Casimicrobium huifangae: one gene and its partner. The protein of the gene in region 1 interacts with the protein of each later gene in a pairwise test. Links are inferred from orthologs where the notes say so. Each region holds a gene or a part of one and is shown in the gene's direction. Other genes may lie near its edges.

Region 1 (16,406 bases):
ACGGCCGCGTGTGGATAGCGAGCGGCGACTACAAGGTGGCCGCTGATCGCACCTGTACGGCCTTCGAGCCGGTGCGGTGCGACACCTTCATCACCGAGAGCACCTTTGGCTTGCCGGTGTACCGCTGGGCCGACGATACCATGGTCTTTGCGCAGATCAACGCGTGGTGGGCGGCCAATGCCGCGCTCGGACGGCCGAGCATGCTCGCCTGCTACAGCTTCGGCAAGGCGCAGCGCATCCTGGCGGGGCTGGATGCCAGCGTCGGACCAATCATCGTGCACGGCGCAGTGGAGCCGTTGAATCAGGCCTATCGCGCTGCAGGTGTCACGCTGCCACTTACCCATCAGGTCAGCGAGCTCAGCGGCGCGGCCCTTCGCGACGCCATCGGTCGCGCCATGGTCATCTGCCCGCCGTCGGCCACCGCGAGCCCGTGGGCGCGGCGCTTTCGTAGCGCGCAGGTCGCGTTTGCCAGCGGCTGGATGCAACTGCGCGGTGCACGGCGACGCGGTGGCTATGACCGCGGCTTCGTGCTCTCCGACCACGCCGACTGGCCTGGTTTGCAGCAGGCGATCAGCGCGACCGGTGCCTCGCGGGTCATCGTCACCCACGGCTACGAAGCGGTAATGACACGCTGGCTCACCGAGCAGGGGCTGGAAGCCGGCAGCTTTCGTACCGAGTACGGCGACGACGCAAAGGACGACGCGGCGGCCATCGAAGCACCAGGCACAGCCAGTGATGCCGATGCCGTGCTGGACAGTCAGCGCACGAAAGGCGACACGGCATGAAGCGCTTTGCCGAACTGTTCGACGCGCTCGACGCGACCACGGCCACCAGCGAAAAGGTGGCGCTGTTGCGCAGCTACTTTGCTGCAACGCCCGCCAGCGACGCCGCCTGGGCCGCCTACTTCCTTGCCGGTGGCAAACCGCGACAAACCGTCCGCACAGCGGAGCTTCGCGCTTGGGCGCAACAGGCCGCCGGGCTGCCGGACTGGCTGTTCGAGGAGTGCTATCAGGCGGTGGGGGACCTCGCAGAAACCATCGCGCTGGTGCTGCCCGATGCACTGCCGATTGCCAGCGCGGATGCGGACAGGTTGCCGGAGTCCGGGCTCGCGACGTGGATCACCGAGCGCCTGCTGCCCTTGCGCACGATGGACGAGACGATGCGGCGACAGCGGGTGCTGGCGGGCTGGGCCAGCCTTGATGCGCGTGGCCGCTTTCTGCTGACCAAACTAATCGGTGGCGGTTTTCGGGTTGGTGTCAGCAAACTGCTGGTGCAGCGTGCACTGGCGGAGATCGCTGACGTCGATGCCAAGGTGGTCGCCGAGCGCATGATGGGCTATGTGGACGCCACCCGTGCGCCCTCGGCTGAGGGCTTTCTCCGGCTGATCGAACCCGCGCGGGCAGAAGGAAGCAGCGGCCGGGATGACGCCGCGACGGCGGGCGATGGCGACACGCCAAAGGTCGTCTCCGGCCAGCCCTATCCGTTCTTCCTGGCGCATGCGCTGCAGATTGCCGCAGAGGAATTTGACCGCGTACTGGGCCCGGTGACCGGGTGGCTGGTGGAGTGGAAATACGACGGCATCCGCGCGCAGATCGTGCGGCGTGGTGGGCAAACCTTCATCTGGTCGCGTGGCGAGGAGCTGGTGACCGAGCGCTTCCCCGAGCTGGTCGCGGCAGCGGAACACCTGCCGGACGGCACCGTGCTGGACGGCGAAATTCTGGTCTGGCGCGATGATCGCCCGGCACCGTTTGCGCTGCTGCAGACGCGCATCGCTCGCAAGACGCTGAGCAAGAAGGTGCTGGCCGACGCCCCGGTGCGCTTTCTCGCCTATGACGTACTGGAGGCGGACGGAATCGACGTTCGCACTCGCGGGCAGGCGGACCGGCGTGAGCGACTGCAAGCGACGATTGACGCCTTGCCGGCAGCGGGCGCCAGCGGCATCGGCTTGTCACCGGTGGTGACTGCCGCAAGCTGGGCGGAATTCGCCCAATTGCGCGAGCAGAGCCGGGGCCGTGGCGTCGAAGGCTTCATGCTGAAAGCGCGCGATGCGGCCTACGGCAGCGGGCGCACCAAGGCGGACGGGGTGTGGTGGAAGTGGAAGATCGACCCGATGAGCGTGGACTGCGTGCTGGTCTACGCGCAGGCCGGACACGGACGACGGGCTAGTCTGTACACCGACTACACCTTTGCGGTGTGGTCGCAGCCACCACGCGATGGTGCAGAAGCGGCGGCAGCGATAGACGCGCTGGTCGCGCAGGCAGCGACGAAGGGTGGTGCCGGCGCGGCGAGCGACGGCGAAGACACTGATGCCGGGCAGGGGCCAGACAAGGCTACGGCAAATATCGCACCGCGCGGTGCCAGTGCACTGCCGATGCTGGTGCCATTTGCCAAAGCCTATTCCGGCCTGACTGACGAGGAGTTCAAGCGCGTTGACGCCGTGATCCGCAAAACCACGCTGAACCGCTTTGGCCCGGTGCGCGCGGTGCGGCCGGCTCTGGTGTTCGAGCTGGGCTTTGAGGGGATTGCCGAAAGCCGGCGACACAAGAGCGGCGTCGCCGTACGCTTCCCGCGCATGCTGCGAATCCGCGACGACAAACCGCTGCATGAGGCCAATTGCCTTGCCGATCTGCGGGCGCTGCTGGCCAGGGCTGAGCCAGACGCAGCGCCAGTCACGGCTCAGGACGAATCAGCTTCCGGTTGAAAGCCTTACTTATAAGGGGCTAGACGCCTGATTCTGCCAATAGTCGACTTCGTCGGCAAATGACTTCATAGCCCTTATCCAATAAGGGTTTCAGCAAAAAGCTAACCCCGTGCGTCGTTCACTTGTTCGTTGAATTCGGCCATGCTCACGGCGGCGCCAATCTCACGCGGCAACGCGTCGCGCACTGAGAACACACCGAGAATCTTGGCCGCCGGGCCGACGATGGGCAGATGCCGGAAGCCACGCTCGATCATGATCAGCACAGCATCCGACACCAGCGTCTCCGGCGTCACGCAGTAGGGGTTGCGCGTCATCACTTCGGAGACCAGCGTGCGGTCAGGCGGCAGGGCCTTGGCGAGCACACGGGTCATCAGGTCGCGCTCGGTGACGATGCCCAGCAGCTTGCCGGGTGGCTCGACGATCAGCACGCTACCGCAGTTGGCGCCGGTCATCAGGCAGGCCGCCTCCCACACGGTCGCGGTGGCACCGAGGCTCACCACATGCTTGCGGGACATGGACTGGAATACGGTTCGCTCGGACATGGTGCTGCCTCCTTCCAATCGTGGTTTCGGTTCGTAGGAGCGGCTCTGCCGCGAACTGCACGACGCGGTTGCCAGGGGGTCGCGGCGGAGCCGCTCCTACATCGTAAGCGCTAACGTAATGCCGCGTTGATCTTCTCCAGCGCTTTCGACCCCGGGCACAGTTGCGCTGCATTCAGTGTGTTCAACGCGTTATCGCTGGTGTTGAGTGCCGTGTGCAGATCAGTCGCGAGTGGATCGACATACAGCAAGCCAGTGACGATTTCGCCGCGCGCCTGCTGCTTGTGCATGTAGGTCATTGCGGCGAGCCGGTCGGTCGGGTCATAGTCCTGATGCAGCTTGCGCAGCCGCAGCGTGCTGCCGTCGTGCTGCTGCACCTCCACCACCTCGCCGGGTGCGTAGGCCGTGGTGATCTCGCTCTTCGAGGTGATGAAGTCGATGCGGCTCACCGCATCGTTGTGCTCGCGCACATAGTCGTAGCTCTTGGTACTGCCGCTGTGGTTGTTGAAGGTGACGCAGGGGCTGATGACGTCGATGAACGCGGCGCCGCCGTGCTCCATCGCGCCCTTGATCAGCGGCACCAGTTGCTCCTTGTCGCCGGAGAAGCTGCGCGCGACGTAAGTCGCACCCAGTTGCAGCGCAAGCCCCACCAGATCAACCGGGCTATCGCTGTTGACCACGCCCTTCTTGCTTTTCGAGCCACGATCCGCGGTTGCCGAGAACTGGCCTTTGGTAAGGCCGTACACACCGTTGTTCTCGACGATGTAGGCCATGCGCACGCCGCGCCGCATGGCATTGGCGAACTGGCCGAGGCCGATGGAGGCGGAGTCACCGTCACCCGACACGCCGAGATAAAGCAAATCGCGATTGGCCAGATTGGCGCCGGTCAGCACCGAGGGCATGCGGCCGTGCACGGTGTTGAAGCCGTGCGACGCACCCAAGAAGTAATCCGGCGTCTTCGAGCTGCAACCGATGCCCGAAAGCTTGGCGACGCGATGCGGCTGAATGTCCAGCTCCCAGCAGGCCTGGATGATCGCGGCCGAAATCGAATCGTGCCCGCAGCCGGCGCAGAGCGTGGAGATGCGGCCTTCGTAGTCACGCCGCGTATAGCCGACCTTGTTCTTGGTCAGCGTCGGGTGATGCAGCTTGGGTTTGGCAATCCAGGTCATGCGGCCTCCTTCTGGCTATCCGCAGCCGCCGGTTGCAATGTGTCGCGAATGGCGCGGGTGATGTAGCGCGCAGTGATCGGCGTGCCGTCGTAGTGCAGCACCTTGACCAGTTGCGCCGGGTTGATCTCCAGCTCGTTGACCAGCATGGCGCGCATCTGCGCATCACAGTTCTGCTCGACGACGAACACCTTGTCGTGCGCAGCAATGAACTTCGGCACCGAGTCGGGGAACGGGAAGGCGCAGAGCCGCATCGCGTCGAGGTGAATGCCGCCCTCCTCCAGCACCTCCAATGCCTCGTGCATGGCGGGCGTGGTGGAGCCGAAATAGATGACCCCGAACTTGGTCTTCTGCTTCGCGGCGCAAACCTCTGGCTGCGGCACCAGATTGGCGGCCGTTTTGAATTTGCGGCGCAGACGCTCCATGTTGTAGATGTAATCGGGCCCGCGCTCGGAGTACCGTGCATACGGGTCGCGCGTGGTGCCGCGCGTGAAGTAGCTGCCCTTGGTGGCGTGGGTGCCCGGCAGCGTGCGCCACGGAATGCCGTCCCCATCGACATCCTTGTAGCGGCCGAAGTCCTTGCCCGCCTCCAGCTCCTCAGCCGTCATCACCTTGCCGCGGTCGTACTGTTTGCTGTCGTCCCACGCGAAGGGTTTGCACAGGCGCTGGTTCATGCCGATATCCAGGTCAGTCATCACAAACACCGGCGTCTGCAGGCGATCCGCGAGATCGAGCGCCGCGGCCGCATGCACGAAGCATTCGTGCGGGTCCTGCGGGAACAGCAGCACGTGCTTGGTATCGCCGTGCGACGCGTAACCTGCCGCGAACAGGTCCGACTGCTGGGTGCGGGTGGGCATGCCGGTGGAGGGTCCACCGCGCTGCACATCAACAATCGTCACCGGAATCTCGGCGAAGTAGGCGAGCCCGATGAATTCCGTCATCAGCGAAATGCCGGGGCCGGAGGTGGCGGTGAAGGCACGGGCACCGTTCCAGCCGGCACCGACGACCATGCCGATCGAAGCCAGCTCATCCTCGGCCTGCACGATGGCATAGTTCTGGCGACCGGTGACCGCATCGACGCGGAACTTGTCGCAGTATTTCTGGAACGCCTCGGCGACCGAGGTGGAAGGGGTGATCGGATACCACGCCGCCACGGTGGCACCGCCGTAGACCATGCCGAGCCCGACGGCACTGTTGCCATCAATGAAGATCTGGTCGCCCACGTTGTCACGCTTTTCAACACGGATGCCGAGCCGCCCACCGAGGTGCTCGCGCACGTAGTCGCGTCCGAGGTGCAGCGCCTTCACGTTGGAGTCGAGCAGGCGCTCCTTGCCCTTGTACTGCTCGGCAAACAGCTTCTCGAACACGGCGGCATCGACATCGAGCAGCACCGAGAGCGCGCCGACGTAGATGATGTTCTTGAACAGCTGCCGCTGCCGCGGATCGGTGTAGGTGGCGTTGGTGATCTCGGTCAACGGCACGCCAATCACCTGCACGTCACTGCGCAGCTTTGACGCTGGCAGAGGGCGCGTGCTGTCGTAAAACAGATAGCCGCCGGGCTCGATCTCGGCGAGATCGGCGTCCCAAGTCTGGGGGTTCATCGCCACCATCATGTCGACGCCACCGCGCCGCCCGGAGTAACCCTTTTCGCAAACACGAGCCTCGTACCACGTCGGCAGGCCCTGAATGTTGCTCGGGAAGATGTTGCGCGGCGCGACGGGCACCCCCATGCGCATGATCGCCTTGGCGAACAGCTCGTTGGCCGACGCCGAGCCGGACCCGTTGACGTTGGCAAACTTGATGACGAAATCGTTGACTGCTTCGATGCACTTCATGCCGCCACCTCTTCACGTGCCTTCACCTGCGCACCATTGCGGCAGGCTGCGCCCGCCTTGGTGGTGTCAAGCCGGAACTTCTGCATGTCCCACGCTCCGGTCGGGCAGCGTTCGGCACAGAGGCCGCAGTGCAGACACACATCCTCGTCCTTGGCCATGATGCGGCCGGTCTTGAGTTCGCCGGACACATACAGGCCCTGATCAAGGTGCTTCGTTGGCGCCGTCAGGCGCGTGCGCAGGTCGGCCTCATCGCCATTCTTTGTGATGGTCAGGCAATCAGTCGGGCAGATGTCGACGCAGGCATCGCATTCGATGCAGGCCGTCTCGGTGAACACCGTCTGCACGTCGCAGTTCAGGCAGCGCTCAGCCTCCTTGAACGCGGTGGCAGCATCGAAGCCCAACTCCACTTCTACCTTGATGCTGGCCAGCGCCTTTTCGGCCTTGGCCCACGGCACCTTGTAGCGGGTGTCGTTGGAGGTGTCGTTGTCGTAGCTCCACTCGTGGATGCCCATCTTCTGCGACACCAGATTGGTCAGCGGCGATGGGCGCTGCGTCACGTCCTCGCCATGCAGAAAGCGGTCAATCGACACCGCTGCCTCATGCCCGTGCGCGACAGCGGTGATGATGTTTTTCGGGCCGAACGCGGCATCGCCGCCGAAGAAAACTCTGCTGACGGTGGACTGATGCGTCTCGGCACCGAGCTTGGGCAAGCCCCACTGGTCGAACTCGATGCCGCAATCACGCTCGATCCACGGGAAAGCGTTCTCCTGCCCGACCGCCACGAGCACATCGTCGCAGGGGAAGAACGCATCCGGCTCGCCGGTGGGCACCAGCGAGCGGCGGCCCTTCGCGTCGTACTCCGCGCGCACGATCTCGAAGGTCATGCCGGTGAGCTTGCCGTTCTCGTGCACGAAGGTCTTCGGCACGTGGAAGTTGATGATCGGGATGCCCTCGTGCATGGCATCTTCCTTCTCCCACGGCGAGGCCTTCATCTCCTCAAAGCCGCTGCGTACGATCACCTTCACATCGGCACCACCGAGGCGTCGTGACGACCGGCAGCAGTCCATCGCCGTGTTGCCGCCACCAAGCACGATCACGCGTTTGCCGATGCTGGTGATGTGCCCGAACGACACCGAGGCCAGCCAGTCAATCCCGATGTGGATGTTTGCAGCGGCTTCCTTGCGACCGGGAACGTCGAGGTCGCGTCCGCGCGGTGCGCCGCAGCCCACGAACACGGCGTCGTAGTTCTCCGCCAGCAGCGCCTTCATTGAATCAATGCGCTGACCGGACTTGAACGTGACGCCGAGATCGAGGATGTAGCCAGTCTCTTCGTCGATCACCGATTCCGGCAAGCGGAAGCGCGGAATCTGCGAGCGGATGAAGCCACCCGCTTTCGCCTCGCCGTCGTACACGGTGACGTCATAGCCAAGCGGCGCCAGATCGCGCGCCACGGTGAGCGACGCCGGACCGGCCCCGATGCAGGCGACGCGCTTGCCGTTTTTCGCGGCGACTGAGGGCATGCGCGCCTGCACGCCGTTCTTCATGTCCGCCGCCACGCGTTTCAGGCGGCAGATGGCGACTGGCTCAGGGTGGGCACCGTTGTTCTCCTCCACCCGCCCGCGCCGGCACGCCGGCTCGCAGGGGCGGTCGCAGGTGCGGCCAAGAATTCCGGGGAACACATTGGACGCCCAGTTGATCATGTAGGCGTCGTCATAACGACCCTGCGCGATCAGGCGAATGTATTCAGGAACGGGGGTGTGGGCGGGACATGCCCATTGACAATCAACGACCTTGTGAAACCAGGCCGGATTAGCGGTATCCGTGCGTTGCAAGCTGCCTCCTTTTCGCTGAAGGCCGCTGCCGTCCGACTAACAACAACTACAGGAACGAGTGAACTCGGGCGTGCAGGGTCTTCGTCGGCCCCGGCCCTGCACGCTGTCAAGCTATGCCGCAGTGCACAAAGCAGGAGTCGTGAGTGAGTCTATGCCAACGCGAAAGGGTTTGCTTGAGGGGCGTCAAATTTGACGTGTGTCGTGGCGGCGATGCGTGCAGTCAGCGTACTGCGGCGGAGTGCACACCAAATGTCGGCCATAGCCGCGATGCAGCGCAGCGGAATCGGGGCCGTTGTCATCAAGCCAACGTTGGTCCGGATGCCGCGCACCAGCCAAACCGACCCGGTCGCCGACTCTGACGCGCGAACGGTAGGCGTGGGCTCGCCCTCGCTCCCGCGTGTTGAAGGCAACACCACATTTGCAGAAATTCTGCAATGCAGTTATTCTTCACCCATGAGCACCACCCTGACCATTAGCAACCGAGGCGTCATCAGCCTGCCCGCAGCGTTGCGAAAAGCGATCGGCCTCAAACCCAACGATCAACTGATCGCCGAGGCCACTGCGGAGGGTATCTTGCTGCGTCCCGCTGTCACAGTGCCGCTCGAGATATACACCGACGTCCGCATTGCAGAGTTCGATGTAGCCGAGGCTGATCTCGCCGCCGTTCTCGCGAAACGGGCGGCTACGCGAAGCAAGGTGAACGCAGGGCAAAAGAAGCGCAACGCCAGCCGCAAAGCCTGAGCACCACGATGCGCATTTTTCTGGATGCGAACATCCTGTTTTCTGCTGCGCGTTCGGCGGGCGCTATGCACACGCTACTTGAACTGCTTCGTGGCAGCGGGCATCAACTCGTCGCCAGTCCGAGCGTATTGATTGAAGCAAGCCGAAACCTGGAGCGCAAAGCCAGACCCGAGGCGCAAACTGCGCTCGGCGAACTTCAGTCCCGAATTGAAATCTCAGGCGGTGACGTCGCCGACCGTGACGGCGCGCTCACTCAATGGCTCCCCGAGAAAGACCGGCATGTCCTAGCGGCTGCCATCGCACTCAAATGCAATGCGCTGATTACTGGCGACAAGACGCACTTTGGAAGCGGCTACGGCAAGCAGTTCGGAGGCGTGCTGATTCTGTCGCCGCGGATGGCAGCGGAGCAGTTGCTCTGATCTACAGACAAACAGGTCGCTTCCGCCGTTGAGCGAACGCACAAACGCTCGCATTCAGCCCGTCCAACCACGAACAACCTTCCTGCAAAGCCTTGCGAGATCAAGAGGTTGGTTATGGATTTTGAACGTCACTTGTGGGCATAAGATGGCTCTGGCATCGTTGACGTGTCAATTCGACTCCTCACAACCACCACGAAAGACGACGATGACGATCTATCAATCTCACGAGAAATGTCCCGTTTGCACAGAACCGGCTACGGTCGCTCGCGTCGACGGCGACTCGAAATCACATGTCCGGTGCAGCTCGGGGGCCGAATATTGCATCGGCGACACCATGTTCGGGAAACTGCGAGCGCATGTCAGTGAAATGCAGCGTTACCACGAAGCCGCCAAAGAACGGCGTGCAGACAAGATGTTCGCGATGCTCCTTGCCGGTGATAACGCAAATCGCACCCAAGCCACGGGGTTCGTGCCACGCGAATCGCTACTCAGGTGACACGCTCTTGCCTGCGTTACGGCGGTTTGGTGACGAACGAATCAGAGGCCATATTGATGACACTCGCTCGCCACCAAGCCCCCTTGATTCCACGTAGCTGCGTCGAGGCTACGGACCCGGTCTAGCCCCTCCCTAAAACCTCAGCTCCCCCGGCAAATACTTGGCCAGCAAATCCTCGTAGTACGGCTTCACCTCTGCCAGGCTCGGCCGGTTCGGATTCTTTGAGTAGAGGTCGTACGGGTTGAAGCGTTGCACCCAGGGCTTCATGGCGTCGTCCTGCGCGTTGCAGAGGTGCTGGTATTCGTTCTCGCGGTGCCACGCGTAGAAGCTGTGGTAGCGGATCATGTAGAGCCCTTCCAGCGGCAGGTAGGGCTTGAGCATGTGATAGAGGTACTCGTCATGCCCCCAGCTCATCTGCACGGCGTCGAGCCCGCAGCCGTGTTCGTACATGCCGTACTTCGTCTGCAGCTCAGGGCGCTTGATGTCGGGGTTGAGGGCGAAGAATTCGCTCCACACCACTTTGTTGGAATAGGCGCAGCCAGTGGGGAAGGTGTCGCCCACCACGGCCCATTGCGGCTCGCCGAACAGGCAGAGCACTTTGCCAAGATCGTGCACAAAACCGGTTAGCACCATCCACTCCGGCTCGCCGTTGGCGCGCATGGCCTCGCCGGTCTGGATGAGGTGATCAATCTGCGGCAGCGCGATGTCGGGGTCGCTGTCGTCGACCAGGGTGTTGAGGTAATCAAGCGCGTCCCATGGTGTCATGGTGCGGCGGTTGAACTGCAGGAACTCGGCCTTCTTCGCACGCACAAAGTCGTAGGTCTGGTTCATGTGGTTCAGACGGTAGAACTCACGCACAGTGTCGAACCCGTCGACGCGCTGCGGCGCCGCGTAGTCGCGATAGGCGGATTGCTTTTCTTCGGTGGCCAACAAGGTTTCACTCATCACGATGCCTCTGCAAGTTTCTTGAGATTTTTCAGGCCGGCTTCGAAATCGGGGCCGACCATCTTGTCCATGAACAGGCCGAACCAGCGAAAGATCGGGTTCATGCCGGCGTTGCCGTTCATCGTCCACACCACTTTGGTTCCATTACCTTCGGCGGCGAAGGTCAGCTCACCGGTGGCCGGCGTCATGTCTTCCATGCGCAGGATAAACCCGACGCGCTTGTTGGCGTCGAGCGCGGACCATTCCATGCCGCCATTGCCCTCGCTCTTGCTCGTCCAGGTCCATTTGGAGCCGACGGCGGCCTCGGGGCCAGCGTAAGTCATCGTCATGTTTGGGTCACGCTGGTTCCACACGCTCCAGCGTTTCCATTCCTTCTGGTTGGCAACCAGCGGGAACACCTTGTCGACCGGGGCGTTGATGGTGACGCTGCGCTGCGCCGAATATTCAGCCGGCAGCAGAAAACCTGCCGCCAGCAACACAACGATCAGGCCGACCAGATACTTCAGAACTTTCAGAGCCAGTTTCATGGCAAGCCCTTCAAATCATATGGATGAGTGACCGGCAATTGTCGCGCAGAACGCACACGATGCGCTACATTGCTGCGGCGCCGCACGCGCGATGAATCGTTGTGTAAACCGTGCGGCGACATCCGCGTTATCGACGCGCCCGACCGGCAGGTGCCGGCGGCAGTGGCCTACCGGCCAATTACTGAGGACAGACCATGAAACGCACCCTGCTTGCCATCACGCTTTCTGCTCTCGCCGCCAGCGCGGCGATAGCGCAATCCACCATCAAGATCGGCGAGATCAACAGCTACAAGGCGCAGCCGGCCTTCCTGGAACCGTACAAGAAGGGCTGGGAGCTGGCGCAAGACGAGATCAACAAGGCGGGCGGCGTCAATGGCAAGAAGCTTGAGACTGTGTTCCGTGACGACAACGCCAACCCCGGCGACGCCGTGCGCGTGGCAGAGGAGCTGGTCTCGCGCGAGAAGGTGGCCGTGCTGTCGGGCACCTTCCTCTCCAACATCGGTCTGGCGGTGGGCGATTTCGCCAAGCAGCGCAAGGTGTTGTTCGTCGCCAGCGAGCCGCTGTCGGACAAAGTGACGTGGGGAAACGGCAACGCCTACACGTACCGCCTGCGCGCTTCCACCTACATGCAGACGACCATGCTGGTGCCCGAAGCCGCCAAACTGAACAAGAAGCGCTGGGGCATCGTCTACCCGAACTACGAATACGGCCAATCCGCTGCCAATTCGTTCAAGAAGCTGCTGATCGCGGCGCAACCGGCCGGCGGCGTGGAGTTTGTCGAGCAGGCAGCGCCGCTTGGCAAGATTGATGCTGGCGCGGTGACGCAGGCGCTGCTGGATGCAAAGGTGGATGCCATCTTCAACGTGACCTTCGGCACCGATCTACAGAAGTTCGTGCGCGAAGGCAATACGCGCGGCCTGTTCAAGGATCGCCCGGTGGTGAGCCTGCTCTCGGGCGAGCCGGAGTATCTGGACACGCTGAAGGACGAAACGCCGAACGGCTGGCTGGTGACCGGCTACCCGTGGCAGGACATCAATACGCCGGAGCACAAGGCGTTCCGCGAGGCGTATCTGGCGAAGTACAAGGATCACCCACGTCTGGGCTCGGTAGTTGGCTACGCAACGATGAAGTCAATCGCCGCCATGCTGAAAAAGTCGAACTCGACCGACGTGGCGAAGATGCAGGCCGCAATGAAGAACCTGACGGTCGAAAGCCCGTTCGGCAAGATCACCTGGCGCGCGCAGGACAACCAGTCGACGATGGGTGCCTACGTTGGCCGCCTGGCGCAAAAGGACGGCAAGGGTGTGATGGTCAACTGGCGCTACGTGGACGGCAAGGACGTACAGCCGACCGACGAGGAAGTGAAGCGGCTGCGCTCGGGACAGTAGCACGTTCCCAGACGCCCAGCCGGACCGCGAAGAAGTGCGTCCGGCTGCGAGCGTGCAGCGGCGCGGATCCCGGCTCCCTTGGGCCGGGATCGTCCCGGCCTTCGTAAAATTGCAGGATGACCGCGCCGTCCTTTGTCCATCTGCGCCTGCACAGCGAGTATTCGATCGTCGATTCGACGCTGCGTATCGCCGATGCGGTGAAGCTGGCGGCAGCTGATGAGCAGGTCGCACTGGCGATCACTGACCTCAACAACCTGTTCGGCTTCGTCAAGTTTTACAAGGCTGCTCGCGCCAAGGGCATCAAGCCCGTTTGCGGCGTTGATGCCTGGATTGAGGCAGTTGATCCGGCACACGAGCCGGCGCGATTGCTCTTTCTTGCGGAGACACATGCTGGCTATCTGAAGCTCTGCGACTGGTTGACCCGTGCCTTCCGCGAAAACCAGCATCGCGGGCGCGCCCTGATCCGGCGCGAGTGGATTGCCGACGCTGCCGCGACTGAAGGAGTGTTCTGCCTGAGCGGTGGCTGGTATGGCGAAATCGGCATCGCGCTGCGCAACGGGCAGCTGGCGACGGCCCAGCGGGCAGCAGCTTTCTGGTCGCAGGCGTTCCCGAACCGCTTCGCGATGGAAATTCACCGGGCCGGCTTCGAGAACGAACATCATCTGAACGAGCACAGTGTTCGTCTGGCAACGGAGGCGGGCCTGCCAGTGGTCGCAACGCACCCGATGCAGTTTGCGACGGTAGAAGACTACAAGGCGCATGAAGCGCGTGTCTGCATCGCCGAGGGCTATACGCTGGGCGATGGCCGTCGACCCCGGCAGTTCACCGAGCAGCAGCGATTTCTCACGCAGGCGGAGATGGTCGAGAAATTCGCCGATTATCCGCAGGCACTGGCGAATACGTTGCTGATCGCAAAACGCTGCAATCTGGAGATGACACTCGGCACGAACTACCTGCCGAACTTTCCGCTGCCAGAAGGCGTCACCATCGAGACGCACCTGCACAACGAGGTGATGGCTGGGCTCGAAAAGCGCCTGGCAGTGCTTTACCCTGACGTAGCCCAACGTGATGCCGAGCGCCCGCGTTATGTGGCGCGCTGCGAGTTCGAGATCGGCGTCATCATCAAGATGGGCTTTCCGGGTTACTTCCTGATCGTGGCGGACTTCATTGGCTGGGCCAAGAACAACGGCGTGCCCGTCGGGCCGGGACGTGGCTCAGGTGCGGGCTCGCTGGTGGCGTACAGCTTGGGAATTACCGATCTTGACCCCCTCAAGTACAACCTGCTGTTCGAGCGCTTCCTGAACCCGGAACGGGTATCGATGCCTGACTTCGACATCGATTTCTGCCAGGATGGTCGCGATCGCGTGATCGACTACGTGCGCAAGAAGTACGGCGAGGAAAGTGTCGGCCAGATCGCCACCTTTGGCACCATGGCAGCCAAGGCGGCGGTGCGCGACTGCGGCCGTGTGCTTGACATGCCCTACACCTTTGTCGACGGCGTCGCCAAGCTGATCCCGTTCGCGCCGGGCAAGTGGACGACACTGGCGCCGGCGCCGGACGACCCGAAGAAGAGAGAAGCCAACACCATCTACGCCAAGGAGGCGGAGCCACTGCTCGTGGACCGCGAGCGCAACGAGGAGGAAGTGGCCGAGCTGCTTGACCTCGCGGCGCAAGTGGAGGGGTTACCCCGCAACGTCGGCATGCACGCGGGTGGTGTGCTGATCGCACCGGGAAAGCTCACCGATTTCTGCCCGCTCTACTCGCAGGACGAAGGTTCTGCGATGGTGAGCCAGTACGACAAGGATGATGTTGAAGCGGTCGGTCTGGTCAAGTTCGACTTCCTCGGCCTCACCACGCTGACCATCCTTGACTGGACGATCCGCTTCTGCAAGCGGCTCGATCCGACGTTCGAGATCGACCTGCAGACTTTGCCGCTCGACGATCAGTCGGTCTACCAGATCTTCCGCGACACCAATACCGTCGCCATCTTCCAGTTTGAATCGACAGGCATGAAGGACCTGCTCGCGAAGGCCAAGCCGTCGCGGCTGGAAGACCTGACCGCGCTCAACGCGCTGTACCGTCCGGGTCCGATGGATCTGATCCCGGACTACATCGCGCGCAAGAACGGCACCCAGACGGCGGAGTATTACGACGACCGCCTGAAGCCGATGCTGGAAGAGACCTTCGGCATCATGGTGTACCAGGAACAGGTGATGCAGGCTGCGCAGATCATCGGCGGTTATTCGCTCGGTGGCGCCGATCTGCTGCGCCGCGCAATGGGCAAGAAGAAGCCCGAGGAGATGGCGAAGCACCGCGTCATCTTTAACGAAGGCGCCAGCAAGAACGGGCTCACAGAAAAACAGTCGACCGTGTTGTTCGACGACATGGAGAAGTTCGCAGGCTACGGCTTCAACAAGTCGCACTCGGCCGCCTACGCCCTGCTCGCCTATCAGACGGCGTACTTCAAGCGCCACCACACCGCAGCGTTCATGGCCGCCAATATGAGCGCGGTGATGAACGACACCGACAAGGTGCGGCAACTGCTGGAGGACTCATTCGCCAACGGGCTCAAGTTCGAAGCGCCGGACGTGAACCTCGGTGAATACCGCTTCGTGCCGATTGATCGCAAGACCATCCGCTACGGTCTCGGCGGCGTCAAGGGCACTGGCGAGGGCGCGGTGATCGAGATCCTGCGCGCGCGCAGCGAAGGCGGTCCGTTCAGGGATCTGTTCGACTTCTGTCGTCGCGTCAATACGCAGACGGTCAACCGTCGCACCGTTGAAGCGCTGATCAAGGCCGGTGCGTTCGACAAGCTGCATCCGAACCGCGCCAGCGCATTCGCCTCCGTGGCGGCAGCGCTGTCGGAGGCCGAGCGCGCGCAGGCCAATGCGTCGCAGAACAGCCTGTTCGGCGACGAGCCGAGTGTGCAGGACGTACCGCTGGTCGACGCCCGACCGTGGGAATTGCTGGAATCGCTCGCCTACGAGAAGACCGCGCTGGGGTTGTACCTCAGCGGGCACCCCTACGAGGCTTATCGCAGCCATCTGCAGCCAGTGACCACCATGCGGCTGGACAACGTCGCGCCGAGCGACAACAAGCAGCGCCTCGCCGGCATTGTCAACGCGGTACGCGTGATCAACGGCAAGAATGGCCGCATGTGCTTCCTCGCCATAGACGACCGTACGGCCGTCTATGAAATCATGCTGCCGGCGACGGTGTTCGAGATGCACCGGCACTGGTTAAAGGAAGACATCCCGGTGGTGATCGAAGCGCGGGTCACCAGCAACCGCGATGGCGGCACCCGCGTGATTGCCGATGCCATCTACGACATCGAAAAGGCGCGCGAACAGTTCGCCCGGCGCCTGGTGGTGCCGCTCAATGGCAGCAGTGCGGCTGGCGAGGCCAGCGCAGTACTGGCGACGCTGAAAGCCTATCGCCCCGGACCGATCCCGGTGTACATCAAAGTGCTGAAAAAGGGCTACCGCGGTGATGTGGCGCTCGGCGACGAGTGGCGCGTCCGACCGCACTCTGACCTGCTTGCCAAGCTGAAGGCGGAACTGGAGTTCTAGCCAGCCGTGGAAGCCTGATTCGACTTACGCGCGCGGTAGCGCCCCATCATCGCCAGCGCCGGCCTCTCGACAAGCAGATAGGACGCACTAGCCACCAAAAGCGTGGCAGTCATGGCGAGTGCAATGTACGTCCAAAGTTCAGTGCCCTGCAGTGGCGTCACGCGGGACGCTGGCGCGAGCCAGTCGAATATCGGCAGATGCCAGAGATAAAGGCTGTAGCTGATCAGGCCCAGCCAGCGGCTAATCGG
Region 2 (15,339 bases), 3.2 Mb from region 1 along the record:
GTCCACGCCCTAAACGATGTCAACTGGTTGTTGGAAGGGTAACCTTTTAGTAACGAAGCTAACGCGTGAAGTTGACCGCCTGGGGAGTACGGTCGCAAGATTAAAACTCAAAGGAATTGACGGGGACCCGCACAAGCGGTGGATGATGTGGTTTAATTCGATGCAACGCGAAAAACCTTACCTACACTTGACATGCCAGAAATCCTGCAGAGATGTGGGAGTGCCGCAAGGAATCTGGGCACAGGTGCTGCATGGCTGTCGTCAGCTCGTGTCGTGAGATGTTGGGTTAAGTCCCGCAACGAGCGCAACCCTTGTCACTAGTTGCTACATTTAGTTGGGCACTCTAGTGAGACTGCCGGTGACAAACCGGAGGAAGGTGGGGATGACGTCAAGTCCTCATGGCCCTTATGTGTAGGGCTACACACGTCATACAATGGTCGGTACAGAGGGTTGCCAACCCGCGAGGGGGAGCTAATCTCACAAAGCCGATCGTAGTCCGGATCGCAGTCTGCAACTCGACTGCGTGAAGTCGGAATCGCTAGTAATCGTGGATCAGCATGTCACGGTGAATACGTTCCCGGGTCTTGTACACACCGCCCGTCACACCATGGGAGTGGAATCCGCCAGAAGTAGTTAGCCTAACCGCAAGGAGGGCGATTACCACGGTAGGTTTCATGACTGGGGTGAAGTCGTAACAAGGTAGCCGTATCGGAAGGTGCGGCTGGATCACCTCCTTTCTAGAGAACGCGCCTCGAAGACGTGTTTGATGGTCGAAAGACTCTCAGCATGATCTTCCGAAGTGCCTGCACTCGTTTCGGTTGTCTGAACATAAAGAGACACAACCTGTTGCGCTTTGCGCTGCTGGCTGGCTGACAAGCTGGTTTCGGCGGGCGTAAAGCGGCAAGCGGGGGATTAGCTCAGCTGGGAGAGCACCTGCTTTGCAAGCAGGGGGTCGTCGGTTCGATCCCGTCATCCTCCACCACTTTCGATGAGTTGCGCCAGATGGGTGCCGCTGATTAAAAGTTTCGGAGGGTCTTTAGCTCAGCTGGTTAGAGCACCGTCTTGATAAGGCGGGGGTCGATGGTTCGAGTCCATCAAGACCCACCATTCAAATATCGCGGGTTGTGGTCAGGTGCATAGGCATCAGCAATAAAAGTTGTTCAAGCGCTTATTGCTGATGGCTATCCAATCGGTAGTCTCTGTTCTTTAAAAATCTGGAAGAAGTTTGTTCACGCTCATTGATGAGATGAGATGTGGACATGGGTTTAGATTGTATTTTTGGTGTTCCGATACCGGCCGCTTCCGTTGGTCGGGTTGAAGGTTCGGGGCATCAAGTTCTCATACACACCTGTGACGCGGTGCTGTTGTTTGAGTTAACGCCGAAAGGAGTTGACTCAGGTGATGGTGTTTGAGCGTTATAGGATCAAGTGACCAAGCGCACATGGCGGATGCCTTGGCGGCAACAGGCGATGAAAGACGTGTAAGCCTGCGATAAGTCTCGGGGAGCTGGCAATAGAGCTTTGATCCGGGAATTTCTGAATGGGGAAACCCACCCGCAAGGGTACTCCCTGCTGAATACATAGGCAGGGTAGAGCGAACGCAGTGAATTGAAACATCTCAGTAGCTGCAGGAAAAGACATCAACCGAGATTCCCAAAGTAGTGGCGAGCGAAATGGGAAGAGCCTTCACGATTTAGCTGTTGACATAACCAAACGGTCTGGAAAGTCCGACGATACTGGGTGATAGTCCCGTAGGTGAAATGTTGGCGGTGGAACTAGGCGTGAGAGAAGTAGGGCGGGACACGTGAAATCCTGTCTGAAGATGGGGGGACCATCCTCCAAGGCTAAATACTCGTTGCCGACCGATAGCGAACTAGTACTGTGAAGGAAAGGTGAAAAGAACCCCGGGAGGGGAGTGAAATAGATCCTGAAACCGTGTGCGTACAAACAGTCGGAGCTCGAAAGAGTGACGGCGTACCTTTTGTATAATGGGTCAGCGACTTACGTTCAGTTGCGAGCTTAACCGAATAGGGTAGGCGTAGGGAAACCGAGTCTGATAAGGGCGTTTAGTAGCTGGGCGTAGACCCGAAACCGGATGATCTAGTCATGGCCAGGATGAAGGTGGGGTAACACCTACTGGAGGTCCGAACCGACTGTTGTTGCAAAAACAGCGGATGAGTTGTGACTAGGGGTGAAAGGCTAAACAAATCCGGAGATAGCTGGTTCTCCTCGAAAACTATTGAGGTAGTGCCTCGTGTATATCCACTGGGGGTAGAGCACTGTAATGGCTAGGGGGACATGTAGTCTTACCAAACCATAGCAAACTCCGAATACCAGTGAGAGTGAGCACGGGAGACAGTCCTCGGGTGCTAACGTCCGAGGGCAAGAGGGAAACAACCCAGACCGCCAGCTAAGGTCCCCAAGATATGGCTAAGTGGGAAACGAAGTGGGAAGGCATAGACAGTCAGGATGTTGGCTTAGAAGCAGCCATCATTTAAAGAAAGCGTAATAGCTCACTGATCGAGTCGTCCTGCGCGGAAGATGTAACGGGGCTCAAGCCATACACCGAAGCTGCGGATCGTAGCAATACGATGGTAGAGGAGCGTTCTGTAAGCCTGTGAAGGTGTCTCGTAAGGGATGCTGGAGGTATCAGAAGTGCGAATGCTGACATGAGTAGCGTTAAAACGGGTGAAAAGCCCGTTCGCCGAAAACCCAAGGTTTCCTGCGCAACGTTCATCGGCGCAGGGTGAGTCGGCCCCTAAGGCGAGGCAGAGATGCGTAGTCGATGGGAAGCTGGTTAATATTCCAGCACCGATTGTTGATGCGATGGGGGGACGGAGAAAGCTAACCGAGCTGAGTGTTGGATTACTCAGTGAAAGCCTGTAGACGTGCTGCTTAGGTAAATCCGGGCGGCTTAGTTGAGGGGTGAGACGAAACGCTCTTCGGAGTGCCAAGTCGGCGATGCTCTGCTTCCAAGAAAAGCCTCTAAGCTTCAGTCAACAATTGACCGTACCGCAAACCGACACTGGTGGGTAGGATGAAAATTCTAAGGCGCTTGAGAGAACTCTGGAGAAGGAACTCGGCAAATTGATACCGTAACTTCGGGAGAAGGTATGCCCTGGTAGATTGTAGGAGTACATCCGAAGGTCGAGAGGGTCGCAGAGAATCGGTGGCTGCAACTGTTTACCAAAAACACAGGACTCTGCTAACACGAAAGTGGATGTATAGGGTCTGACGCCTGCCCGGTGCTGGAAGATTAAATGATGGGGTGCAAGCTCTTGATTGAAGTCCCAGTAAACGGCGGCCGTAACTATAACGGTCCTAAGGTAGCGAAATTCCTTGTCGGGTAAGTTCCGACCCGCACGAATGGCGTAATGATGGCCACACTGTCTCCTCCAGAGACTCAGCGAAGTTGAAGTGTTTGTGATGATGCAATCTCCCCGCGGCAAGACGGAAAGACCCCATGAACCTTTACTGTAGCTTTGCATGGGACTGTGACGATGTTTGTGTAGGATAGCTGGGAGGCTTTGAAACCGGGACGCTAGTTTCGGTGGAGCCAACGTTGAAATACCAGCCTGATGGCGTTGCGGTTCTAACCTGGCCCCCTGAATCGGGGGTGGGGACAGTGCATGGTGGGCAGTTTGACTGGGGCGGTCTCCTCCTAAAAGGTAACGGAGGAGCTCGAAGGTGCGCTCAGCGCGGTCGGAAATCGCGCTACTGGAGTGTAATGGCACAAGCGCGCTTGACTGCGAGACTGACAAGTCGAGCAGGTACGAAAGTAGGACATAGTGATCCGGTGGTTCTGTATGGAAGGGCCATCGCTCAACGGACAAAAGGTACTCTGGGGATAACAGGCTGATACCGCCCAAGAGTTCATATCGACGGCGGTGTTTGGCACCTCGATGTCGGCTCATCTCATCCTGGGGCTGTAGCCGGTCCCAAGGGTATGGCTGTTCGCCATTTAAAGAGGTACGTGAGCTGGGTTCAAAACGTCGTGAGACAGTTTGGTCCCTATCTGCCGTGGGCGCTGGAAATTTGACGGGGCCTGTTCCTAGTACGAGAGGACCGGAATGGACGTACCGCTGGTGTACCTGTTGTTTCGCCAGAAGCATCGCAGGGTAGCTATGTACGGAAGAGATAACCGCTGAAAGCATCTAAGCGGGAAACTCGCCCGAAGATTAGATTTCCCCGGGGGCTCGACCCCCCTGAAGAGCCGTTCAAGACCAGGACGTTGATAGGTCAGGTGTGGAAGCGCAGTAATGCGTTGAGCTAACTGATACTAATTACTCGTGCGGCTTGATCCTATAACTCACAAATATCAAAACCCGAATGAGCAGCAATGCTTGTCCGGACAACTCGCACCGCAAGTCAATCAACCGGTGTGACAGAGAGTCAGTCTCAACCCAAAACTTCTTCCAGCGCGTCGCAACAACGATTCAACCCGTTGCCGCGCCGCGTACCCTTTTAGTTTGACGCCCATAGCTAACTGGTCCCACCCCTTCCCATCCCGAACAGGACCGTGAAACAGTTCAGCGCCAATGATAGTCAGCCTTATAGCTCGCGAAAGTAGGTCAGCGTCAAACTACCCCCACACAACAACGCCCCTCCCCTCCACGGTGGGGCGTTCGTCTATCCGCCGATGACTCGTTAGTGTCGTCGCGCCTCTATCAACCGTGCCAACTCTCGCGCACGGATCCCCATATACGCGACACTACAATTGCAGCAAGCAATCTATAGGCGATATTTACCGTGAGCACATCAGAACGAAACGTCCAAGCTGAAATTGCCACGATAGTGGGCAGCAGCCGCGTGGTGCTATTCATGAAGGGGACTCCCCAATTCCCCCAGTGTGGTTTTAGTTCGCGAGCCGCACAGATACTGCAAGCTTGCGGCATCCAAGAATTCGCGTATTGCAATGTGCTCGAAGATGGCGCCATTCGCGAAGGCGTCAAGACTTACTCGTCGTGGCCGACTATCCCGCAGCTTTATGTCGACGGAAATTTTGTCGGCGGTGCTGACATCATGCAGGAGATGTATGCGTCAGGCGAATTGCAATCAATACTCACGACCTGACTCGATCGTTGGCGTCTTCGATTGTAGTTCTGGCGCCAAGCGATAGACGCGCGTAACGCCTGCGACGTCGCGCAGAGCTTCGACACATCGAACCAACGTTGCGCGACTCTTCACATGGACAGTGAACTTCATTTCAGCCAGGTGGTGAGTCAGTTCGTCCACGAATGACTTTGTCAACACCGCCGAAACATTCACATTGGCGTCAGCCACCACGCGCGCGCAGTCTGCCAACAACCCTCTGCGGTCCGTCGCCTCAATCACAACCCGCACCGGCAAAGGCTCAATCATTCGGCCAGCCCACACCGGGACAAAGTGCTCATTGGACGAGCGTCCCGCCCCCAAGGCCGAGCATGCCGGGCGATGTACTACCGCTCCAGAATACGTCGACAAGATGACGACGTGGTCTCCTGGTATTGGCATGCACCTTTCGCAGTACTTCAGCCCATTGCTCGGGCGGCCATCAAGTACCAGTTGTCTGTGGGAGTCCATTCCTGCGGCTCCACCAATGACGTCGTGCATATCCACGCCCTTGGACTTCGATGCCACTGCGTAGGCAGATAACTGGCCGATGCCAATCAACCTAAACAACTCGTCGACGCTAGTTGCACCAAACGACAACAAAAGAGCTTCGGAATCCTGCGACTGAAAGAAGGCGTCAAAGTCGAAATCCGGACTGGCATCAACGAGCAATCGCCTTCCAAAGGTAACAGCCTCACGCCTCGATGCATCGCGTAGCCAAGCACGAAGCTTGGCGCGACTCCTCGGGGACCGGAGCTGCGACAACCACTCAGGTCGGGCGACCACATCATCGCCGGTCAGTACTTCGACAATATCGCCAGAGACCAACTCCGTCCTGCATTCACGAATTACGCCATTGATACGCACAGAGCGAGCGCGCAGACCAATGTCCGTGTGAATCGAGAATGCAAAGTCCAACCCTGTCGAATGGCGGGGAAGCGACAGACGCTTACCCTTTGGCGAGAAAACCTGCACGGTGTCTTGATTGACGAGGTCGCGCAACACTCTTGTGAACTCTCCTGTCGAGTCACCACCCTCTGCGACGGCGAGGAAGTCATCGCCGCCTCCCGCAAACTCGCCGTTAGCGCCGCGAACCCAAGGGTCACGAGTTGCCCGTGGAAACCAGAACAAAAAGTCAGCGACAAGCCCTCGACGATCCATCAGCACCTTGGACGATACAACGCCCTCGCCGGCATCGGAGCGAAAACTTCCCGGAACGTACGCGAACCGGCTATGAAGTTCAGACAAGCGTTGATACGCATCCTCTACGGATGAACAATGCACGTGCAGCGTGGGCAACGAAAAGAGTGCGCGACCTGCACGATCTTCACGCAGGAGAGCAAACGCCTGAACCATTACTTCATCAGCGATGCGGCGATCATCGTCGACGCCCGCTCGCTCGCGGACAAGCTTTGACCATAACGATTGAGGGATGACCGCAGATAGCCGTCGGCGGTCAACCGCTCGCTTGTAGTCACACCATCTCGAAATCACGTCCCAACGCCAAGGATGGAGCCACCGCAAAGATAGCGATTGCAACTCGCGTGCGATCCCGACGAAACCTACGTAACGCGCAAGCGGAAAGAAGATGAGATATGTTTCCAGTGCAACGCGGCGTCTCTTGCTGCGCCCAACGGCACCGAGCGTTCGCATGTTGTGCAATCTGTCGCAAAGTTTGACAGCAAATACGCGCCAATCACGCCCGCCAGCGACAACGAGCTTGCGCAACGTGGCCTCTTTCGCGCCAGCCGAGCCAGTTGTGCGAACGTCATCCAGTTTGGAGACGCCATCAACAATGTGCGCAACCACAGGCCCGAAACGGCTTTCAATGTCGCCGACAGCGACATTGGTATCTTCCACAACGTCATGCAATAACGCCGCACACAGGGCATCAGCGTCTGCTTCCAGCGATTCGAAAAGAATACGGGCTACCGCAAGCGGATGAGTGACGTAAGGCTCACCCGACTGCCGCAGTTGCCCGGAATGGGCCGCGTCGGCGACGGACCAAGCCGCATGGATGCGAGCAAGATCGTCCGGTCGAAAGGCAGGGGCTATAAGATCGAAAAAATCAGAGACCTGAGGGGCAAGCCCCATGGGTGCCTCAGACCCCTATTTTCTTTAGTACCGAACGATCCACCTTCTGCCCGGCGATCTCCCGAAGCGCCACCACTACCGGCTTGTCGCGCTTCGCTGAATCGACCAGAGGCTGATGCCCTCCTGCAAGCTGGCGCGCCCGAACTGCAGCAGCCAGCGACAATTCAAAGCGGTTATCGATAGTGGACAGACAGTCTTCAACAGTAATGCGTGCCATGCAAGCCTCGAAAAGGTAGCGCCACGCCGGCTTGGCCGGCGCCAGTGGGTAAAAGGTAATGGTACACCGCCGCGCGACAATCTCGGCCGTCGCGAGCTATCGACAAGGCGACGCAAGAACCAGTCGTCACAGCTTGATGTATGCTCACTTAATGGGCGTGGATGTGCAGAACAAATACTTGCGGCGGACAGTCTCGCAACTCGTCTGTCCCGCGCAGGTATTGACGCGTGTCATGCCGGAGTGCGCGACCACACAATCGGTGTGCCGTCGGTAAGAGCAGCCGAACATGTCAATCGTCGCTAACAGGGCGCTTCCACAAGGCTACAAGCTGCACAACTATCGCATAGACCGTGCGATCAGTAGGGGCGGTTTCTCGATCGTCTATAGAGCTGTCGACGACAATGGGACAGTCGTGGCTATCAAGGAGTACCTTCCCAGCGGCTTGGTGCTGCGCTCGGAAGGTTCGCGAGTACATGCAAGTTCCATCGAGAATATTGACTCCTTCCGCTTCGGGATGAAGTGCTTTTTCGACGAAGGGAAATCACTGGCCACCATAAGCCATCCCAACGTCGTTCGAGTGCTCAACTTCTTCCGCGCCAACGAGACTGTTTACATGGTGATGAAGTATGAGCGCGGGCGAACACTTCAGCAGTACATTCAAGGCAATCAGGGCATGCTTCCAGAGGGCCTGATTCGCCATGTATTTTCCAGGCTGTTGAACGGCTTGCGTGAGGTACATTCGCGTCGCCTTCTGCATCTTGACATCAAGCCAGCCAACATTTACATCCGCACTGATGGGTCGCCAGTCCTGCTAGATTTTGGGGCCGCGCGTCAAGTTCTCGCATCGCGCGGCAACCGCCTGACGCCAATGTACACACCGGGATTTGCTGCGCCTGAGCAATATAAGGAGGGCGATTCTGACCGGCTGGGCCCATGGACTGACCTGTACGGTGTGGGCGCATCGTTGTTCGCTTGTTTTGCTGCGTTTGCGCCTCAGGCAGCCGACAGTAGGGTCAAGGATGACCATTACGTCTCCGCGGCAAAGCTATGGGCAGGTAAGTATTCGCCCAGACTGCTCGAACTGGTTGACCAGTGCCTAAAGTTGGATCCTCTTCAGCGCCCGCAGTCCGTCTATCAAGTGCAAAAGATGCTCATTGCTGCCCCCGAACCGCCCAAACGGGCGCTTCTGGCGCGAATATCCGAAAAGCTGGGCCTATCGACCAGCGGCGGGAATCGTCGTGCTTGACTTCCCGTCAGGGGCAGTTGACGTGTCACGAGCACCTGACGATCGGCAGGCAGCCTGACTATGGAATTCTCCATTTTTCAGGAGACCCGCCGTGGCGGGCGCAAGGTCAATCAGGATCGTGTCGGCTATATCTATACTCGCGACGCACTCTTTGTCGTTGTTGCCGATGGCATGGGCGGACACGTTGGCGGAGAAATCGCCGCCCACATCACGGTGCGGTTGCTTCTGGAGCGTTTCGAACAGGAGGCGAAACCCGTTCTGGCTTCGCCGGTGCTCTTTTTGCAGAATGCACTAAAAGCTGCGCATAGTGCCTTGGCGGACTACGCCCAACGATTTCGCCTGGTTGATACACCTAGAACAACATGTGTCGCCTGTGTCGTACAGGATGATGCCGCTTACTGGGCGCACGCCGGCGATTCGCGTCTGTACCATATTCGCAGGGGATCCTTGCAGGCACGAACTCGCGACCACTCCAAGGTGCAATACCTGCTTGACAACGGCGTTATTACGGCCGCCGAGGCGGGGAGACATCCAGACCGAAACAAGGTATTCAGCTGTCTAGGCGGCGCATTCGAGCCAACGGTCGACTTCTCACCGCGAATTCCCCTGCAATCAAATGACCTTCTCGTTCTCTGCACCGATGGCCTTTGGAGCGCCTACAACGATGGCGAGCTCGTAGCGCGAATCGGCCAGTCCGAATTGAGCAAGGCAACGCCAGAACTTCTCAATGATGCGGAGAAGCGCGCTGGTGTTGATTGCGACAATCTGAGCATTATTGCGGTCCGTTGGGCTGGCAGTAATGGTGAGTGGTCAGACACTGTCACAACAACTCATACCGAGACACTGGCGATGGGGGAATTCAGCACCCAGATGGATCGTACGATCACGCTGGTTGAGCCGACAACCGGACGCCGAGCCTTGAGTGACAGCGAGATAGAGATGGCAATCAAGGAAATTCAGGAAACGTTGAATCGGCATGGAAGCAGCTGAGCGACTTGTCTTTCTGGACACTGAAACGACAGGCCTTGATGCCCGCTCGGGACATCGCATCATTGAGGTTGCTGGCATAGAAGCTGTCGGTCGCGATCTAACGGGCCGACACCTGCACTTTTATCTTGACCCAGAACGGGAGATCGACGCAGGCGCGACGGCCGTGCACGGCTACACCTGGGACGACCTGCGTGGCAAACCCAAGTTCGCGACCATCGTTCACGAACTGCTGGCCTTTCTGGTTGGGGCGAGCGTCGTCATACATAACGCGCCATTCGATGTATCGTTCCTGAATCACGAACTTGCGCGCTTGCGCATGCCGTCGCTGTCAAGCCTGGATCTGGTCATTGTTGACTCCCTCGCGCTAGCCAAGGAAAAGTTCCCCGGCAAGCGCAATTCACTGGATGCTCTTTGCGATCGTCTCGGAGTGGATAACTCACAGCGCAATCTGCATGGTGCCTTGCTGGATGCAAGGCTCCTTGCGGAGGTGTACTTCGGCCTGACACGTGGCCAGGGCGCCTTTGAAATGGAGCTCCCCGCACAGGTGCCGTCACTGGCGATTGATAACGGTACCGCCGACAGCGTGCCAGCGACGATTCATCCTGTCCTTTTGGAACCCGCCGTGCTGGATACGCACCGTGACTATCTCGGGCGCCTCGCCAAACAGTCTGGCGTCGAACGGCCTTGGGGTTAGCCGTACGATGGCAGAGCTATTGGCCATTGCGTGATGCGCTAATGCATGTGTCGGCCGGCACGGTCGGGCGATCACCAATGCAGACGGCCCTGTTTGCAGCGCTTCAGATGATTTCCTCGCATGTCGGCGCCGAATTCCCGTGAAATCAAGTGTAGTTATCGCCAAGTCAAGTTTCAGCGTTTCCTGGTCCTTTGCCTGCAGAGCCTGCCTGGCAGCCCCCGACCTCTGGCGCAAGTCGCAGCCTGTGAGCCGTCTAGAATTTTGGATCCGGAAGCAAGAAAGCCCGACACCTTGTTCGTGGGCAGTTTCTACCGGATCCACCATCGCGAGGACTGACCTTGGACTATTTGATTCGCATACTGAACGCGAAGGTGTACGACGTCGCTGTTGAGACATCGTTGACCAACGCGCGACTGCTCTCAGAGCGTCTGGGTAACAACGTGCTGATCAAACGGGAGGACGAGCAACCCGTGTTCTCCTTCAAGCTGCGCGGCGCCTACAACAAGATGGCTCACCTGTCGGCGGCGCAGTTGGCCAAGGGAGTCGTTGCTGCGAGTAGCGGCAATCATGCGCAGGGCGTGGCGTTGGCGGCCCAGAAACTTGGCACCGAGGCCACCATCGTAATGCCGCGGACCACGCCAGCCATCAAGGTTGACGCGGTAAAGGCACGCGGGGCAAAGGTGGTGCTACACGGCGAATCTTATTCCGATTCATATGAGCACGCCCAGAAGCTGGTCAAGAAGGGTAACAAGGCATTCATCCATCCCTACGATGATCCGGACGTCATCGCCGGACAGGGAACCATCGGCATGGAAATCCTCCGGCAGCACCAGGGCGATATCGATGCAATTTTTGTTGCTGTTGGTGGCGGTGGTCTGATTTCCGGGATCGCAGCGTACGTCAAGGCGGTGCGCCCCAAGACTAAAGTAATTGCGGTACAGCCAACCGACTCTGCAGCAATGGTCGAGTCGTTGCGAGCCGGCCGCAGGGTGACGTTGCCAACGGTAGGGCTGTTTGCGGACGCGATCGCCGTCAAGCAGGTTGGCAGCGAGACATTCCGGTTGTGTCAGCAGTATGTCGACGACACCGTGCTGGTGAGCACGGATGAGATTTGCGCGGCGATCAAGGACGTTTACACGGACTGCCGGTCAATTCTGGAGCCTGGCGGCGCAGCCGCGATCGCAGGCATGAAAAAATACGCTGAAAAGCACCGCTACCGCGGCAAGACCCTGGTCGCAGTCGCCTGCGGGTCCAACATGAACTTTGACCGCCTCCGCTTCGTAGCGGAGCGTGCTGTCATTGGCGAAGCCCGCGAAGCGGTATTGGCCGTAACGCTGCCCGAGAAAGCAGGCAGCTTTCGGGCATTTTGCGAAGTGCTGGGGCCCCGTTCGGTAACCGAGTTCAACTATCGGTACGCTGGCGGCACCCAAGCTCATGTCTTTGTTGGGGTCGAGCTGTCGCACAAGCGCGAGACCGCCAGCCTCATTCGCGATTTCAAACGGGCCGGTATCGCGGCTGTTGACTTGACCGACAATGAAATGGCCAAACTGCATGTTCGCCACCTCGTTGGCGGGCACGCCCCCGGAGCCGTGGGTGAGCGGCTTTTTCGATTTGACTTTCCAGAGCGACCGGGGGCGCTGGCGCAATTTTTGCGCGTGATGAATGGCGACTGGAATATCACGTTGTTTCACTACCGGAATCACGGTTCGGATATCGGACGCGTACTGGCAGGTATCCAAGTGCCGGAGCGCGATGCGCCGGAACTTGAACGGTTCTTGAATCGCATAGTCGAGCTGGGATATGCATGGATAGAAGAGACGCAAAACGTCGCATACCGACTCTTTCTGGGCCTCAATCAGGGCTGAAACGACGGTCGGTTCAGGGCGATTCAATTGGCGGAATGGGACGCGACCAAGTCATCATGACAGTTGCATCACACCTACAACCTACAGAAAAGTCGCAGAAAAAGGCGCCGGTTCGATGCAAATTTGATCGAGGCGTGGCAAACTGCACCTCACTGTTTTTACTCTGGCAGCATGCACATGCAGGCGACAGGCGCTAACGCGGAACCGTCCGAAGTGGACGGACTCAAGGTAATGGTCATTGACGACAGCAACACCATTCGTCGCAGCGCCGAGATCTTCCTGTTGCAGGCGGGATGTCAGGTTATTCTTGCCGAGGATGGTTTCGATGCGCTGGCAAAAATCGCCGACCATCGACCTGATGTCATCTTCGTCGATATCATGATGCCGCGCCTTGATGGCTATCTGACATGTGCGCTGATCAAGAAGAACGCGAAATTCAAATCCACCCCGGTGGTCATGCTCTCTTCAAAAGACGGGCTTTTTGATCGCGCAAGAGGGCGTATGGTCGGCTCCGATCAGTACCTGACCAAGCCTTTTACCAAGGAGAGCCTCATTTCGGCGGTGGCGTCTTTCGCGGGCCGCGAACGAGCCAATTAGCTAGGAAACACCATGCCTGTGAAGAAAGTTCTTGTTGTTGACGATTCTCCAACCGAGCGCCATGCGCTGTCAGAAATCCTGCGTCGTGCCGGCTATGAAGTCAACACCTGCGACAGCGGCGAAGAGGCGGTTGCCCAGTCCAAGGTTTTGCTGCCCGATCTGATTCTGATGGACGTTGTCATGCCGGGCCTCAACGGCTTCCAGGCCACCCGAGTGATAGCGCGGGATGACGCGACCAAACACATCCCGGTGATCATCTGCACCACGAAGAGTCAGGAGACCGACAAGATCTGGGGGTTGCGGCAGGGGGCGCGCGACTACATTGTCAAGCCGATCGATGCCAATGATCTGCTGGACAAGATTGCGCGCCTTGACGGCTAGCAACAGTCTTCCGCGAAATCCGGCGCCGCGCCGGAGCGGGCAATCGTCGAAGGGGGAGCGCTAAGTGGCGCGAGATCGAAATCGGCTGCGGGATTTTCAGGAAGCGCTGGCGATGCGTTTGCGCCAGGCCGCCGAATTGCCGCAGCGGCAATCGCGTCTGGCCGTACAGGTCGGCGATCGGGGGTTCTTGCTTAACCTGGATGATGTTTCCGAGGTCTCGCCGGTAGGTTCGGTCACGCCGGTGCCGCTGACGCAGCCCTGGTTTCTCGGGGTCACGAACGTGCGGGGCACGCTATACGCGGTTACGGACTTTGCTCTGTGGTTGGGCCTGCACCTCACATCTGACATTGCCGCCAAGCGGCTGATTTTGCTTGGGCAGCGTCTTGGCAAAGTTAGGGCGGGACTGATCGTGACGCGGGTCGTTGGGCTGCGCCTGCTTGACGAGATGCGCGCTGGTGAGACGCCGCTTACCCGAGCGTGGGAAAGCGCCGCCTGGGTGGACAGGGATGGTACGAGTTGGACCGAGGTTGATCTGGAGCGGCTTGCCTCAGATGCTGAGTTTTTGCAGGTCGTTCGCTGAATAATTTATGGGATAGGGGCTATGAAGCTAAAGTTGGGTAAAGTCTTCAAGGGCAAAGGCTCGGCGCCGGCAGCCGACATACCGACTGTTGTTGCAGCGCCGCTGGCGGGCGACACGGGCATGGCGAGCGCCTACGATCCGACTCGCGCTGTGTCAGTGGTCGAGCAGTTGCGTGCGGCTGCCCGTGGCGGCAAGGCGGTGCGGCAATTGCCATTGATTGGCCACTTGTCAACCGCGAAGCAGTTTCAGTACCTCGCGGCGGCGTTGGCGACCAGTTTCGTGCTGATGCTGATCCTGTTCGGTCTGTACGCGATCGAGGCACGCAAAAACGGCGCCCAGAAAGAGGCCGCAACCGAGATGCAGATGCTGGCCCAGCGTCTGGCCCGCGGTGGCGCACAGTCGGAAATGGGTGGTGCAGCTGGTTTTGATGTACTGCAGTCGAGCCGTGAGCAGTTCCGGAGCAACCTGAAGGCACTCTCGTCTGGCGGCGAGTATCGCGGCGTTTCGGTGAGCGAGCCGCAGTCTGAAGCCGTGCGAACCGCAGTAACCGAATTGGAAAAGCGCTGGACGCTCGTTGACGGCAAAGTGGACGAACTGGTAGCCGCTCGTGCGATCCTGACTTCGCTGTCACAAGCTGTAAGTAACGTGAACCAGGGCAATCAGGGTCTGCTGGAGCTTGCAGAGCAACTGGCCACTCAGCTTTCGTCCGGCAGTGGCCGCGAAATCGCACTCGCGAACAATCTGGTGATGCTCACCCAGCGCATCGCCAAGAACGCCAATGCGCTGGTCGGCGATGAAGTGGATTCCGACGTGGCGTTCCTGCTCGGCAAAGATACAGCGACGTTCCGTGACATTGTGAATGGTCTGCTGCAGGGCAGCGACGCGCTCCGCGTCAGTGCCATTCGCGATGGTGAGGCCCGACAGACATTGACTGAGCTGGGGTCCCGATTCCAAGAGACGGAGAAGCGTCTTGTCGAGGTATTGCGGGCCATGCCCAGGCTGCTCGCCGGCAAGCAGGCAGCCAAAGTGATTACTGTGGAAGCCGAGCCACTGATGGCAGGCGCCAAAAATCTCTCGAACGCCTATGAAGGCGCTGGCAACACGGCAAACTTTGCACTCTACCTCGCAGCGGCGCTCGGACTTCTTTCGCTGTTGCTCGGCGCAGCGCTGGGTTACTTGTTCCTCAACGAAGCGCGTGTTCGAGCTGCTGAAAACGAACGTGAGAACCAGCGTAACCAGGAAGCCATTCTGCGCCTGCTGAACGAAATGGGAACCCTGGCCGACGGCGATCTGACGGTCAAGGCGAGCGTTACCGAAGATGTGACGGGGGCAATTGCCGACTCGATCAACTTCACTGTTGACGAGCTGCGCAAGGTGGTGTCGGACATCAATGCGACGACCGGTGAGGTTGCCGGCGCAACCCAGGCTGCACAGGCCATTTCGCAACGCCTCTATCAAGCGTCGCAACGGCAATCTGGCGAGATCCAGCGCTCCAGTGCGCTGGTACTTCAGATGGCACAGTCGATTAACGAGGTGTCAGCCTCCGCGACACAAGGCGCGAAAGTGGCCGAGCAGTCCTTGAATG

The links.
Region 2: the proteins of dnaE (region 1) and dnaQ interact in binary tests that used the Escherichia coli proteins (3 or more experiments, as listed by UniProt). The link is inferred for Casimicrobium huifangae from one-to-one orthologs.

The regions. Positions count from the first base shown.
Region 1 is NZ_CP041352.1:1,034,562-1,050,967, reverse strand. The notes cover bases 12,308-16,358. They hold dnaE (DNA polymerase III subunit alpha), read left to right. Parts: upstream 12,308-12,705; coding sequence 12,706-16,158; downstream 16,159-16,358. Other genes in these bases: FKL89_RS04820 (acyltransferase family protein), read right to left, coding at 16,155-16,358; FKL89_RS04830 (ABC transporter substrate-binding protein), read left to right, coding at 12,308-12,589. Outside these bases: FKL89_RS04880 (ligase-associated DNA damage response exonuclease), read left to right, coding at 1-785; FKL89_RS04875 (ATP-dependent DNA ligase), read left to right, coding at 782-2,701; FKL89_RS04870 (CBS domain-containing protein), read right to left, coding at 2,803-3,243; FKL89_RS04865 (2-oxoacid:ferredoxin oxidoreductase subunit beta), read right to left, coding at 3,354-4,409; FKL89_RS04860 (2-oxoacid:acceptor oxidoreductase subunit alpha), read right to left, coding at 4,406-6,241; FKL89_RS04855 (FAD-dependent oxidoreductase), read right to left, coding at 6,238-8,073; FKL89_RS04850 (AbrB/MazE/SpoVT family DNA-binding domain-containing protein), read left to right, coding at 8,284-8,814; FKL89_RS04845 (PIN domain-containing protein), read left to right, coding at 8,823-9,233; FKL89_RS04840 (inositol oxygenase family protein), read right to left, coding at 9,862-10,674; FKL89_RS04835 (SRPBCC family protein), read right to left, coding at 10,674-11,201; more of FKL89_RS04830, read left to right, coding at 11,396-12,307; more of FKL89_RS04820, read right to left, coding at 16,359-16,406. UniProt on the Escherichia coli protein: DNA polymerase III is a complex, multichain enzyme responsible for most of the replicative synthesis in bacteria. This DNA polymerase also exhibits 3' to 5' exonuclease activity. The alpha chain is the DNA polymerase catalytic subunit.
Region 2 is NZ_CP041352.1:4,248,900-4,264,238, reverse strand. What follows is about bases 8,494-11,477. They hold dnaQ (DNA polymerase III subunit epsilon), read left to right. Parts: upstream 8,494-9,623; coding sequence 9,624-10,331; downstream 10,332-11,477. Other genes in these bases: ilvA (threonine ammonia-lyase, biosynthetic), read left to right, coding at 10,664-11,477; FKL89_RS19260 (PP2C family protein-serine/threonine phosphatase), read left to right, coding at 8,708-9,637; FKL89_RS19265 (serine/threonine protein kinase), read left to right, coding at 8,494-8,647. Outside these bases: grxD (Grx4 family monothiol glutaredoxin), read left to right, coding at 4,821-5,072; FKL89_RS19275 (HD domain-containing protein), read right to left, coding at 5,055-7,184; rpoZ (DNA-directed RNA polymerase subunit omega), read right to left, coding at 7,192-7,401; more of FKL89_RS19265, read left to right, coding at 7,688-8,493; more of ilvA, read left to right, coding at 11,478-12,196; FKL89_RS19245 (response regulator), read left to right, coding at 12,368-12,793; FKL89_RS19240 (response regulator), read left to right, coding at 12,806-13,174; FKL89_RS19235 (chemotaxis protein CheW), read left to right, coding at 13,239-13,754; FKL89_RS19230 (methyl-accepting chemotaxis protein), read left to right, coding at 13,776-15,339. UniProt on the Escherichia coli protein: DNA polymerase III is a complex, multichain enzyme responsible for most of the replicative synthesis in bacteria. The epsilon subunit contain the editing function and is a proofreading 3'-5' exonuclease.